Regions from separate parts of the Streptosporangium sp. NPDC000239 genome, predicted to be linked through region 3. Evidence: riboswitches for the same ligand, from Rfam matches in the RefSeq annotation. Region 3 holds a riboswitch; each other region holds the start of a gene.

Region 1 (4,353 bases), on a different contig from region 3:
TGAATGCTGGTCGGTGAAATCACACCTGGCAGGGCGGTGGCATGGAGGCGTTGGCCTCCAAGGGGCCGGGCGGGGAGAGGTGCCGGCTGGACGAGCGGCGCCTGCAGCGGCTGCGGGCCGGGTTGGAGCGTGGTCCGGCCGCGCACGGATATGTGGAGGACCAGCGCTGGACGCCGGCCTGAATCGCCGACCTGATCGCGGTGTTGTTTCACGTCCGCCACACCTTGCGTGGGGTGTCGTGTCTTCTGCACCGCCTGGGCTGGAGTCCGCAGATCCCTGCGCAGCGGGCTGTTGAGCGCGGCGAGGGGGGTGATCACCTCGTGGGTCGTCGAGGAGTGGCCGGCGATAGAGGGCGGCGCTCGACCTGGGCGCCCGGCTGTGCTGGGAAGACGAGCGCGGGCAGAACCTGAGGCCGCCCCGGGGCCTTCTGGACGTGGATCTTTACCTCGCCGTCGACCGGCGGCCTCTCGACGACCAGTGTGCCGGTGTCGGCCTCGGGCACGCCCCGGGAGCTTCGTGACCACTTCAACCGTTGGCGGATGCGTTGCCGCGCCCAGAGCGCCGAGACCGTGGGCACGATGGCGGCCGGAGGCTCAGGAACCAGCCACGTTTGTGGGCGCGGTCCAGCCGGTGGCTCGGATCCACTCGACCAGGTCCAGGGTGGCCGGCTCGATCGAGCGCACCGCCGTGGGGTCCGATCTTCTCTAGTACATCGAGATGTGCACGTGGTCGTAGTGGTTGGCGGTCACACCGCCCCGGTTGGACATGGCACGCCAGCCGGAACCGGTGTTGATGCGCTGACGCCAGATGACGTACTTGACGCCGAGCCTGTCCCTGTTCTTCAGGGCCCAGACGGCGAGCTCGTCGCCGAGCTTGACGTTGGCCGCGGTGGGCATGGACCCGCCGGTGCTCATCATGAAGTCGCAGGCCCGGCCGAGGGGGTGCTCGCCCCCGTCGTTCGCCGATCGGTAGCAGCCGACCTCGTGGGGCAGCTGGAAGGCCTGTCCGACGGCCTCGCGCATGATCCGCGTGCGGTCGGTGATGTTGTCGGACCCGGTGGGCAGCTGGGGTGCCCAGCTGCCGTCGGAGCGGCGCCCCGAGCCTGTGGGAACGAGCTGTTCGAGCTTGTCCTCGATCACGCGGATGACCTTCTCCGCGTCCTCACGCTGAACCTGCACCGTCTTGGCCTCCTGCTCGATCTGCCTGGAGAGCTGGGCCGTCCTGTCCGCGGCCTGTTTCATGAGGTCCCGGCTCCGGGCGAAGCCCTGCAGCTGGGCGATCTGCTGGGCGGTCAGCTGTTCCATGACGGCCGCGCCGCCCACCTCGGGGGCCGACAGGATCGAGGGAAGGTCGAGGGGGCCGTTCTGGTAACGGATCTGGACGATGGAGGCGACCTCCCTGCCCGCCTCGGCGTAGGCCGCTTCCGCCTGGCGCAGGTCGGCCTGCGCGACCTTCTCCGCCTCCTGCGCCTTCTTCAACGACTCCCGTTTGGCGGCGTACGCCTCGATGAGCCGGTCGACTTTCTTGTTGAGCTGGGTCAGTTCGGCGCGGAGCCGGGACTCGTCGGGCTTCGGCGCGGCGCCCGCCGTTCCCGTGCCGCCGAGGGCGAAGGCGAAGGTGAGGGCCGAGGCCAGGCAGGCGGCGGCCGTACGTCGATGGAAAGCGGGGGACAGAGCCGTCACAGCTCTCCTCTCCTCACGCCGACCGGGTTAGCTGACGGGTTCGGGCTGGAGGAAGCCCTTCCACCGAAGTGGTTCACCCCAGATGCATGGGTCCCCGGCTCTCAGGTGAGGCACCTGAGATTAGGCATATCGTGCTGTTTGTCCGATGCGTGAGGATAGTAATGGTAAAAAGGTGACCGCGCGACCCCGAGTCGAGACCGATCGGTGATCATTCCGTGATAACGGCGCGCAGGCGCCGAGCTGTCTCCTCAGGCGGAATGTCGTTCACGAAGGCCCCCATGGCCGACTCGGACCCGGCGAGATACTTGAGCTTGTCCGGCGCCCGGCGGATGCTGAACAGCTCAAGATGCGTGTACGCCAGGTCCCTGTCCACCCGCACCGGTGCCTGGTGCCAGGCCGAGACGTACGGCATGGGCACCCCGAACAGCCCGTCCAGGCGGCGCAGCACCTCGGTGTAGAGCGGTCCGAACGCCGCACGCTCGGCGGGGTCGAGTCCGTCAAGGCCGGGAACCCCGCGGTGCGGGTAGAGATGGACCTCGACCGGCCAGCGGGCCGCGGCGGGCACGAACGCCGTCCAGTGCTCGTTGGCCGCGACCACACGCTCGGCGGCCTCCCGTTCGGCCGCGAGCACGTCGGCGAAGAGGTCGCCACCGGTGCGCTCCCTGTGCCGCCGCGCCGCGCCGAGCAGGGTCCGGGTACGCGGGGTCACGTAGGGATAGGCGTAGATCTGGCCGTGCGGATGGGGCAGGGTGATGCCGATCTCCGGGCCGCGGTTCTCGAAGCAGAACACCTGCTCGACCCCGGGCATCGCGGAGAGCGCGACGGTGCGGTCGATCCACGCCTCCATCACCAGCTCGACCCGCTCGGGAGAAAGCATGGAGAAGGAGGAGTCGTGCTCGGAGGTGAAGCAGACGACCTCGCACCTGCCGACGCCGGGCCGTACCTCACTCAGGCCGCCGACCTGCGGGTAGGCGCCCAGGTTGGTGGAGAAGGACGGGAAGCGGTTCTCGAAGACGGCCACGTCGTAGGTGGGGGAGGGGATCTCGGTCGGACGGCCGGGCGCCGACGGGCACAGCGGGCACTCGTCGGCGGGCGGCAGGAACGTACGGCCCTGCCGGTGCCCGGCGACCGCGACCCACTCCTCGGTGAGCGGGTCGTAGCGCAGCTCGGAGGCGGCGGGCCTGGGCGGCAGGTCGCGCGTGTCGACCGCGCCGCGCTCCGCGTCGTCCCGCAGGTCGAAGTAGAACAGCTCGCGGCCGTCGGCCAGGTGGGTCGCGGTGCGCCTCATCGGTCGCGGGTCCCGTCACCGGCGACGACCAGCTCACCGACCCTGGCGGCGAGTTCCTCGCGGGCCTCCCGCTCGAGCCCGGAGTCCGTGATCAGGACGTGGGCCTCGGACAGCTCGGCGATCGTGCTGATCCCGACCGTCCCCCACTTGGTGTGGTCGGCGGGCACGACCAGGCGGTGCGCCGAGGCCACGAGCGCCCGGTCCGTCTCCGCTTCGAGCAGGTTGGGGGTGGTGAACCCGGCGCGGGCGCTCATCCCGTGCACGCCGAGGAACAGGGTGTCCACGTGCAGCCCTCTGATGGCCGCGACGGCCACCGGGCCGACCAGCGCGTCCGAGGGGGTGCGCACCCCGCCGGTCAGCACCACGGTGCGGTCGGCGCGCGGCGCGCGGTGGAAGACCTCGGCGATCCGGATCGAGTTGGTGATCACCGTCAGCTCTGGCACGTCGGTCACGAAGTGGGCGAGCGTCCAGGTGGTGGTACCCGCGGAGAGCGCTATCGCCGTGCCCGGCCTGACGAGCCCGGCGGCGTGCCTGGCGATCGCCTCCTTCTCCGACTGCTGACGCGCGGACTTGGCGGTGAACCCGGGCTCCTCGGTCGAGCCGGGTCCCGTGGCCGTCGCCCCACCGTGGACCTTCTCCACGAGACCGCGCTCCGCCAGCGCCTCAAGATCCCTGCGGATCGTCATGTCGGAGACACCGAACTCGCGGACCAGGTCGGCGACCCTGACCCCGCCACTGCCGCGCACCCGTTCGAGAATCACCTGCTGCCGCTGCTGGGCGAGCATCGATCCCCTCCTTAATCCACCAGACTCCAGCAAATTACCACAGACTCACAGGAGTGAATGTTGGATTATGGGGGTTAAGTGCTCACAGTCGCTCAAGCTCGGCATGGATGTTGGCCCGCGCCCGCGTCTCAAGGTCCGCGACGTGGAAGATCACGGGAAGGTCGAGCAGCGAGCGCAGCACCGCGGCCCTGCCCTGCCTGAAGAGCTCGTCGGGGACGAAGAAGTACTCCTCCCGCACCGCCGCCGCGTAGACGGCGTACTCCTGGGGAGAGGAGGCGAGGATCGCCAGGTCGGCGTCGCACAGCACGGCCCCGTCGGCGTCCCCTGGCTCGGGGGCGTGTGTGATCGTGAGCCTGACCAGCCGCGCGACCGTCCCGACAGCCTCCGGTGACATCCCGAGCTCGGGCAGCGCCCGCTCGGCGAGCCTGGCGCTGCGCTCCTCGTTGTCGCTGCGCCGGGGGTCGTAGACGGCGTCGTGGAACCAGGCCGCGAGCCGTACCAGGTCCGGGTCGGCGGCACTGCCGGCGAGCGCGTCGACGTGGTCGAGTACGGCCGTCAGATGTGCGGTCGTGTGGTATTTACGGTGTGGCTCGCCGTA
Region 2 (4,353 bases), on a different contig from region 3:
CGGGTGACGGCCAGCGGGCGCAGCCCGGCCCTGGGCACCACTCGTGCGTGGGCGCCGAGCAGCCCCGCGTGGTGGGCCTCCACGGCGCAGAGCATCTGCAGCGGGGACTCCACCCAGGCAACGGCCGAACCCTGCTCCCGCGCGTGGTCTCGACCGTCCTCCACGCCGGGCGATGACCCGTTCACGACCGCCTCACCGTAACCCGGACGTCTTACGGCGCCGGGAACTACGGGTGAACACACGAATATGCCCTCTTGCGGGTCGTACTCGTGACGATCTACCGTAGTGTACGAAACCGTTTCGTACAGCTGGCCCCGGAGACGCCGATCATGTGGACCGCTGATGACATTCCCGACCTGTCCGGCAGTACGGCACTGGTCACGGGTGCCAGCAGCGGGATAGGGCTGGCGACCGCCCTGCACCTCGCCCGGCGAGGCGCCGAGGTGATCATGACCGCGCGCGACCGGGCCAGGGGGCGGGTGGCGCTGGAGAGGGTCAGAGCGGCGGCCCCGGAGGGACGGGTCGAGCTCAGAGGCCTTGACCTGGCCGATCTCGCCTCGGTGCGGGCGTTCACGGACGACCTTGACCGGCCGATCGACCTCCTCGTCAACAACGCGGGCGTCGCCATGATTCCACGGCGGACGACGGCCGACGGCTTCGAGGCCCAGTTCGGCGTCAACCATCTCGGGCACTTCGCCCTGACCGGGTCGCTACTGCCCCGGCTACTGGCCGGACAGGGGGCCAGGGTCGTCACGGTCTCCAGTGGCGCGCACGCGATGGGGCGGATCGACTTCGACGACCTGGGGCTGGAGAACGGCTACCGCCGCTTCGGCGCCTACTGCAGGTCCAAGCTGGCCAACCTGCTGTTCGCCCTCGAACTACAGCGCCTGGCCGGAGGCAAACTGCTCAGCCTGGCCGTCCATCCCGGGCCGACGGCCACCTCGATCATGCGGCCGGGCGTGTTCACCCGGCCGGTCACCGCCTTCATGCGGCTGGCGCTCAAGGCTCCGGAGAAAGGGGCCCTCCCCTCCCTGTACGCCGCGACCCACCCCGGCGTGACCGGCGGCACGTACGTCGGCCCGGGCCCCAGGGCGCTGACGCCTTCGCCCAGGGCTCTCGACGAAGACCTGGCGCGGCGGCTGTGGATCGTCTCCGAGGAGCTCACGGGCGTACGGTTCGCCGCGCTCACGTCACGCCCCTGACCGGCCCTGGGGCCGGGGGCGACCCCGCCGGGACGGGTAAAGAGACCCCCTCTTGACCCGGTGGAGGAGGGGTCGGCCAAAAGATCTACGTTCACCTGGCACGCGAAGTCCTTGCCCTTGCCCTTTACCGTGCCCGTCGTGTCGCGATCCCCTCTCCCACCGGGGATCGCGTCACCGAAAGGGAGATCGTCCCGGGTGGACGAGGCCCCAGTCTTCCCCCTCGAACGGGGCCCATTCCCAAGCCAAGGCAATGTGTCGGACTTGTAATCGTCTGTCCGGTTCACGTACGTTCAACGAATTCGCGGCGAACGCCCAGACCTTCGCAGGTCAGCGCATTGCCACGACATTGCCCGACCGTGCTCCACCAGGTGGACATCCGCCTGATGGACACGGCCGCCGAATCCGCGAGTCTCGCGGAACCGGGGACCCAGGTCCTTTGGGGTGAATCAGCGCATACGCGCTGTAGGACACTTTCCAGTCCGAACCCGTCAGCTAACCCGGTAGGCGGCATGGAAGCGACGCAAGGAGCAGTACCCCATGGCCAAGCACCGCCTTACCTCCACCCCCAAGACGCACTACCTGGCCCGTGTCATCCTCGGCACCGCCATCGCCCTCAGCGGCGGAGTCGTCGCCGGTGGACCCGCCCTGGCGGACACCCCCGAGCAGACGTCCGCCACCGTCCGGAACGCGAGCGCGGACACCGCCAAGACCAGCCTCCAGACCACGGCCGAGCGCCTGCCCAAGGTGACCGCCCAGCAGGTTCTGAACATCGCCTCCCAGCAGATCGGCGTCAGTGAGAACGCCCAGGGCGGCGGCACCAAGTTCCACTCCTGGTACATGTCCAGTGAGCGCGCCAAGGAGACCACCGCCCGTGACGGCGGCCGCATCCAGGACTACGCCAACGCCCCCTGGTGCGCGATGTTCGTCTCCTGGGTCGGCGAGCAGGCCGGCATCCGCCCCACCATGGGCTGGGACGCCTACACCGTCACCCACGCCAAGTGGTTCAGGGAAAACGGCCACTGGGGCACCACTCCCAAGCCCGGCGCCGTCGTCTACTTCGACTGGAAGGGCGGCAAGGACCTCGACGGGATCGACCACGTCGGCTTCGTGAAGCAGGACAACGGCAACGGCACGATCACCACGATCGAGGGCAACACCGGCAACGGCAAGGTCGAGCAGCGCATCCGTCCGACCTCCCAGGTCGTCGGCTACGGCTACCCGGTCTACAGCGGCTGACCCCATCCCCTCCCTCCGTACGGCCCCCGCCGTACGAGACCCCCATCCGCGGCGGACTCCCCGCCCGCCGCGGCGGTGATCCCCCGAATCCGGAAAGGGCCGTGGCTCCCCGAGCCACGGCCCTTTCGGCGTCCCGTCCCTCCGTCGATATGGGAGCGCTCCCAAAAAGAAGCACATCCATTTTGCGGTCGTTTGAGCCCATAAGTCGCAATGGAAACGGAGGAGGGTAACGGTTGCGTCTCGTCGTATTGACGTCGGCCCACCCGTCGGCCACGCTTCGTGGGAGCGCTCCCAACACGTTGAGGAACCGCCTCGTCGCAGAGCCGCGTCTGTCGGGGACCGGCCCGTGACGACACCTCCCACCGATTCGGGCGAACGACCTGAGAGGGGTCCGGAATGTTGAACCACAGGCGGCGCGGCAGGCTCGCCGCGGTCACGACGGTCACGGCCGCGGCGCTGGCCTTGACCTCGTGCGGTTCCGGCGGGACGGACGGGCCCGCGTCCACGGCGGCCGAACCGGTCGTCGTCACCGTGCACACCTTCGGCGGCGGCGAGAACTTCGGCTACGACAAGGCCGCCCAGGCCTGGAACGCCGCCCACCCCGGCATCCAGATCAGATACCAGAACCTGACCGACCGCTTCGAGGACGTCTACCTGCCCCAGTTGCTCCAGCGGTTGCAGGCGGGCAGCGGCGCGGCCGACGTGGTCGCCCTGGACGAGGGCGCGATGGGCCTGATGAAGGCCCGCCCGCAGTTCTTCACCGACCTCGGGCAGTACGGCCTCGGAGACCGCAAGGCCGACTTCCCCCCTGCCAAGTGGGACAACGGCGTCAACGCCGAGGGCAAGCTGTTCGCTCTCGGCACCGACATCGGCGGCATGACCATGTGTTACCGCACCGACCTGTTCGAGAAGGCGGGCCTGCCCACGGACCGCGAGGAGGTCGGCAGGCTCTGGCCCGACTGGAAGTCCTTCATGGACGTCGGCAGGAGGTTCCAGGCCGCCAATCCCGGAAAGGACGCGCCGCGCTTCCTGGACGGCCCGAACACCCTCTACAACGTGATCCTCGCCCAGGAGGCGCAGAGGAACGGCGACATCACCTACATCGACACGTCCAACAAGCTCGTCATCGACACCAACCCCGCCGTGAAGACCGCCTTCGACACGGTCAGGAGCTTCAGCGAGGCCGGGCTCACCGCCAAGCTGGCTTCCTTCACCCCGCCCTGGAACGCCGCCATCAAGAAGGGCGGCTTCGCCACGATGGGCTGCCCCGCCTGGATGCTCGGCGTGGTCTCCGGCGCCGCGGGCGAGCCGGGCAAGGGGAAGTGGGACGTCGCGACGGTGCCGGGAGGCGCGGGCAACTGGGGCGGCTCCTACCTGGCCGTGCCCAGGCAGAGCAAGCACCCGAAGGAGGCCGCCGAGGTGGTGAACTACCTCACCGGCAAGGACGGCCAGATCATGGCCTTCCAGGAGGCCGCCGCCTTCCCCAGTTCCCTGCCCGCCCAGCGGGACCCGGCGGTCGGCGACCTGAGGAACCCGTTCTTCAACGACGCGCCGACCGGCCGGATCTTCGGCGCGTCGGTCGAGAACCTGCAGCCGGTCTTCCTGGGTGAGAAGCACGCCCAGGTGAAGACCGCGGTCGAGAAGATCCTTGAGGGCATGGACCAGGGCTCGGTCCCCTACGACCAGGCCTGGCAGAGGTTCCTCGACGCCGGGGTCAAGGCGGCCGGCTGATCCGCTTCCCCCACCGGTCCCGTCGCCCCGGGACCGGTGGGGCCCACAGAGAAACCAGCCAGGAAAGCCCCCCGAAAGGCCGATCGATGACCCCGCACGCCGCAGCCCCGGCCCAGGCCGGGCCCGGTGAGCGCCCGCCCGCCGTACGGAGACGGGACGGCGCGCTGTTCGCCAGGTTCGACCT
Region 3 (4,353 bases):
GAAGCGCGCGGAAGGGCTCCACTTTTTCCGGCGAAATTCACATATAGGTCATAACCATACGGCCGGCCGGCGCCGGGGCCGTGGTCGGCGGGGCTCCGGCGAAACCTTGGTCTGCGAGGACGTGGCGCGCGGCGGGCGCCCCCGGCCACGGACCCTGACTTGTCCGTGACTTAACCATAAAGGCGCCGACATATCATGAGTACTTCACGTAGCGACCACTATGTCAACAGCGCGTGCTACCTCTATGAAGTGTGGAACTTGACGACCTTTGAACAAGCCGTTTACCGTTCCTGACGGGCGACACTGATTCCAGACAACTCACGCCTCGATTAGCAGGTGCGGGGGGAGCGACTCCAGATGGCATATCCCGAAGTGGATTCCCGTCGCGGCGACAGCCTCCTGGGCATGGGCGAGGTCGGCCTCACAGATGAGGATCTCGTGCTGCTGGCGGAGCTGGCCAAGGGCGTCACGGTCGACCGGGTCGGACGCCGCCTCGACATCAGCGGAAGAACGGTCCGCCGTAGACTCCGCGGAATCTGCGACCGCATCGGCGTGGCGACGGCCATCGAGGCCGTCGCCTGGGCGGCCCGCAGACGCCTCATCTGAGGCGAGCCCTTACCCGATGCCGTCCCGGACCCCCGCGTACGGCAGGGGCCCCCTGAGGGGCCGCTGCGGCCGTACGCGACCCGGGTGCGTCCTTCCCCGAACCGCCGTCGGCGGTTCGGGGCGGTCCGGCCGGTTCAGGCGGCTCAGTCGGCGATGCGCACCCCGCCCGCGAAGGGACGGTTGTCGATCGGGGCGATGTGAATGACGTCGCCGGTCTGCGGCGCGTGGACCATGAGGCCCGCGCCGATGTAGATCCCGACGTGGTGCAGGTCGCTGTAGAAGAAGACGAGGTCTCCCGGGCGCAGGTCGCTCCTTGAGGAGATGTGGGTGCCCGCGGTCCACTGGTCGCCCGTGTAGTGCGGCAGGCTGATGCCGACCTTCTGGTAGGCCCACATCACCAGGCCGGAGCAGTCGAAGGAGTTGGGGCCCTCGGCCCCCCACACGTACGGCTTGAGCTGCTGGGTGAGGGCCCAGCGGGCGGCCTCGGCGGCCTTGCCCGAGCCGATGATCGGCACGTTGACCTTGACCCGGCTGCCCCGGTTGCGTCCGGCCTGCGAACGCACCTCGCTGAACAGGTCGCTCTCGACCCGCTTCACCAGCCGTTCGATCTTGGTCCGCCGGTCGCCGAGGTCGGACAGGAGGTTCTTGACCTCGTCGGTGCGGGCCTTGGCGCTGGCCTGCGCGCGCTGGGCGGTCTCGATCGCCTTGCTGACCTGCGCGACCTCCTCGCTCTGCTGCTGCTGGAGCGCGTAGTTCGTGGTGGCCTGGTCGAGGAAGGTGTCCGGGTTGGACGACTGGGTGAAGGCCAGCGCCGAGGCGAGCCCACCCGCCATGTAGGTGCTCTGGGCGAGCAGGGTGGCCTTCGTGCGCCGCTCGGCCAGCTGTGACTCGCTGGCGGCGAGGGTCTTCTTCGCGCTCTCCGCGGCGCGCTGCGCCTGCTTGAGCTTGACCCGCCCGCCGTTGTACTGCTCGGTGAGCGTCTCGATCTCGGTGTGCAGCTTCTCGGCCTGCTTGGCGAGCTCCTGCAGACTCGGTTTCGGCTCCGCGGTCGCGGCGAAGGGGGCGCCGAGGAGCAGGGAGGCGAAGGCGAGCCCGGCGATCACCACCTTGTGCCGCGGCCTGCGCACCCGGTGTTCTCGATGGCGGGCGTTCCCGCCCGCGCTCTCTCTCCCACGGTTGCGCGTGCGCTTCACCAACAGGCTCCTCTCTCGGCCGCCTACCGGGTTAGCTGACGGGTTCGGGCCGGAGGCAGCCCTACCGAGGCGCCGGTGGCACATCGGATTCACCCCGGGGGACGGCTGGAGGGTGGGTCCCCGGTTCCCCGAGTCGGGGATTCGGCGGCGCAGCACTTTACGGGTGCTGACATCGAGGACGGACATTAGTGCAATTGGCGGTTCATGCTCAACCAGAACTGTGAAGCCGGTGGAGCTTTCGCAACTGAAATGTCACGGTCGGGTCACGCAATTTCATGATCGACATATGTGCCACGCCGGGCATCCGCCTCCCCCGGCACGGGGGTGGAGATTCTCGCAGGTCCAGGCCTTCGGACGGGGCCGGTCGAGACGCGCTCGCCGGGCGGCCTCCCGGGGCGCGAAGAAGACGGCGAGATTCATCCGACGGACCCCGCGGCCGAGATAAGGGCAGGCCGTAAACAAGCGGTGACGAGGACGTACTCTGATCAGTCATGGAGCAGGTTGCGCAACAGTCCCCGGCGCGGGCCGTACCCGGCCGGGACGAGGTTTCCCCGGAGGCCCCGGAAGGGGAGTCGGTGGCGGTCTCCGGCGACGTCCCGGAAGGGTCGTCGGCGGAGATCACGGTGCGCAGGGCCAGGACGCCGGACGTCCGCGCCATCCGCCGCCTGGTCGACACCTACGCCGGAGCGGGGCCGCGCCTGCTGGAGAAGGCGACCGTCACCCTTTATGAGGACATCCAGGAGTTCTGGGTGGCCGACGTGGCGGGAAAGGTCGTCGGCTGTGGAGCACTGCACGTCCTGTGGGAGGACCTGGCCGAGATTCGCACGGTCGCCGTCGATCCCGACTGCCGGGGTATGGGAATCGGCCACCGGATCGTCTCCCGTCTCATCGGCGTCGCCGGAGACCTCGGACTGCGCAGGGTCTTCTGTCTCACCTTCGAGATCGATTTCTTCGCGAGACACGGATTCAGGCAGATCCAGGGCACACCCGTCGCGCCGGAGGTCTACGCGGAACTTCTCGCCTCCTATGACGAAGGTGTGGCAGAGTTCCTTGATCTGGAGCACGTCAAGCCGAACACCTTGGGAAACACCCGGATGCTGCTCCATCTGACACCGCGGGGCCACTAGCTTGACCGTGGTGCTGACTGATCGGAAAGGTGACTGTTGTTACCTATGTCGATACGTTGTGCACCAGCAAGCATGTGAGTCTGACATGTGCCACATGCGCAGTCGAAGTGAGGTGACGCGGTGAGCACCGGACAGCCACCGTATCCGCAGGATGATCCCGAGCGCGACCGCACACCGTCGGGGCATCCGCAATACGGACAGAACGCGGGTCGAGCCCCCGGAGAACTCGATCCCGATGTGACAGTCGTGGGATATCGATCGGAGGCCTCACAGCCGAACACCGGACCTGGGCAGACCCAGCCCGGGTACGGCCAGCAGCAGGGCTACGGTCAGCAGGCCGCCCAGCCCGGTTATGGTCAGCAGGCCGCCCAGCCCTCCTACGGCCAGGACTACGGCCAGCAGCAGGGGTACGGCCAGCAGGCCGCCCAGCCGGGTTACGGTCAGCAGGGCGGGACGGGTGCCTACGGGCAGCCCGACTACGGCCAGCAGCAGGGCTACGGCCAGCAGGCCGCCCAGCCCGGTTATGGTCAGCAGGCCGCCCAGCCCTCCTACGGCCAGGACTACGGCCAGCAGCAGGGGTACGGCCAGCAGGCCGCCCAGCCGGGTTACGGTCAGCAGGGCGGGACGGGTGCCTACGGGCAGCCCGACTACGGCCAGCAGCAGGGCTACGGCCAGCAGGCCGCCCAGCCCGGCTATGGTCAGGACTACGGTCAGCAGCAGGGTTACGGTCAGCAGGCCGCCCAGCCCTCCTACGGCCAGGACTACGGCCAGCAGGCGGCCCAGCCGTCCTACGGTCAGCAGCCCTCCTACGGGCAGCCCGACTACGGTCAGCAGGGCTACGGCCAGCAACCCGGTTACGGCGCCCAGGCGTCCATGTACGGCCAGGGGTACGGTCCCCAGGGGGTCACGCCCCCCGGTGCGCCGGCTCCGCTGGCCGAATGGTGGCAGCGTCTGGTGGCGAGGATGATCGACGGCATCATTCTGGCGATCCCCACGGTGATCCTCAGCCTTGTGCTCGCGGCGATCCTTATCACCAACGGCGGTTTCGACCTTGAGAGCGGTGTGATCACCCAGCCCTCGGGGTACGCCCTGTCGACTTTCCTGACCACCATCATCGCCGGTCTGATCTATGTCGCCTATGAGTTCCTGATGTTGCGGCAGAACGGTCAGACCGTCGGCAAGATGGTCATGGGTATCAAGGTCGTCCGGGTGGGAGGCGCTCTGCAGGGCGGTCTCTCCCCCGATGTCGCCATCAAGCGGGCGGGCGTCTCCTACGGCCCCTACGCGCTGAGCGGCATTCCGCTGGTCGGATTCGTGCTCAACATCTTCACTCTGGTGAACGTGCTCTGGCAGCTGTGGGACAAGCCCCTGAAGCAGTGCCTGCACGACAAGGTCGCCGCGACGGTGGTCGTCAAGACCAAGTAGTC

Evidence for each region. A riboswitch is a leader RNA that binds a small molecule or an ion and turns the genes downstream of it on or off. The one in region 3 is predicted to bind cyclic di-AMP.
Region 1: it holds a riboswitch for cyclic di-AMP, as region 3 does, so the genes downstream of both, ABT340_RS12005 (coiled-coil domain-containing protein) here and ABT340_RS29470 (NlpC/P60 family protein) in region 3, are expected to answer to the same signal.
Region 2: it holds a riboswitch for cyclic di-AMP, as region 3 does, so the genes downstream of both, ABT340_RS04990 (CHAP domain-containing protein) here and ABT340_RS29470 (NlpC/P60 family protein) in region 3, are expected to answer to the same signal.

The regions. Positions count from the first base shown of each region.
Region 1 covers NZ_JBEPEI010000003.1:622,678-627,030, forward strand. Annotated here, with positions in the region: gene ABT340_RS11995 (hypothetical protein) at 42-182, shown strand; gene ABT340_RS12000 (winged helix-turn-helix domain-containing protein) at 195-410, shown strand; gene ABT340_RS12005 (coiled-coil domain-containing protein) at 705-1,682, opposite strand; cyclic di-AMP (ydaO/yuaA leader) riboswitch at 1,685-1,819, opposite strand; gene galT (galactose-1-phosphate uridylyltransferase) at 1,891-2,970, opposite strand; gene ABT340_RS12015 (DeoR/GlpR family DNA-binding transcription regulator) at 2,967-3,755, opposite strand; gene ABT340_RS12020 (HD domain-containing protein) at 3,838-4,353, opposite strand, start outside.
Region 2 covers NZ_JBEPEI010000001.1:1,081,493-1,085,845, reverse strand. Annotated here, with positions in the region: gene ABT340_RS05000 (hypothetical protein) at 1-185, opposite strand, end outside; gene ABT340_RS04995 (oxidoreductase) at 330-1,202, shown strand; cyclic di-AMP (ydaO/yuaA leader) riboswitch at 1,587-1,724, shown strand; gene ABT340_RS04990 (CHAP domain-containing protein) at 1,740-2,438, shown strand; gene ABT340_RS04985 (ABC transporter substrate-binding protein) at 2,835-4,169, shown strand; gene ABT340_RS04980 (carbohydrate ABC transporter permease) at 4,256-4,353, shown strand, end outside.
Region 3 covers NZ_JBEPEI010000014.1:170,061-174,413, reverse strand. Annotated here, with positions in the region: gene ABT340_RS29475 (helix-turn-helix domain-containing protein) at 358-606, shown strand; gene ABT340_RS29470 (NlpC/P60 family protein) at 750-1,799, opposite strand; cyclic di-AMP (ydaO/yuaA leader) riboswitch at 1,805-1,956, opposite strand; gene ABT340_RS29465 (amino-acid N-acetyltransferase) at 2,291-2,926, shown strand; gene ABT340_RS29460 (RDD family protein) at 3,173-4,351, shown strand.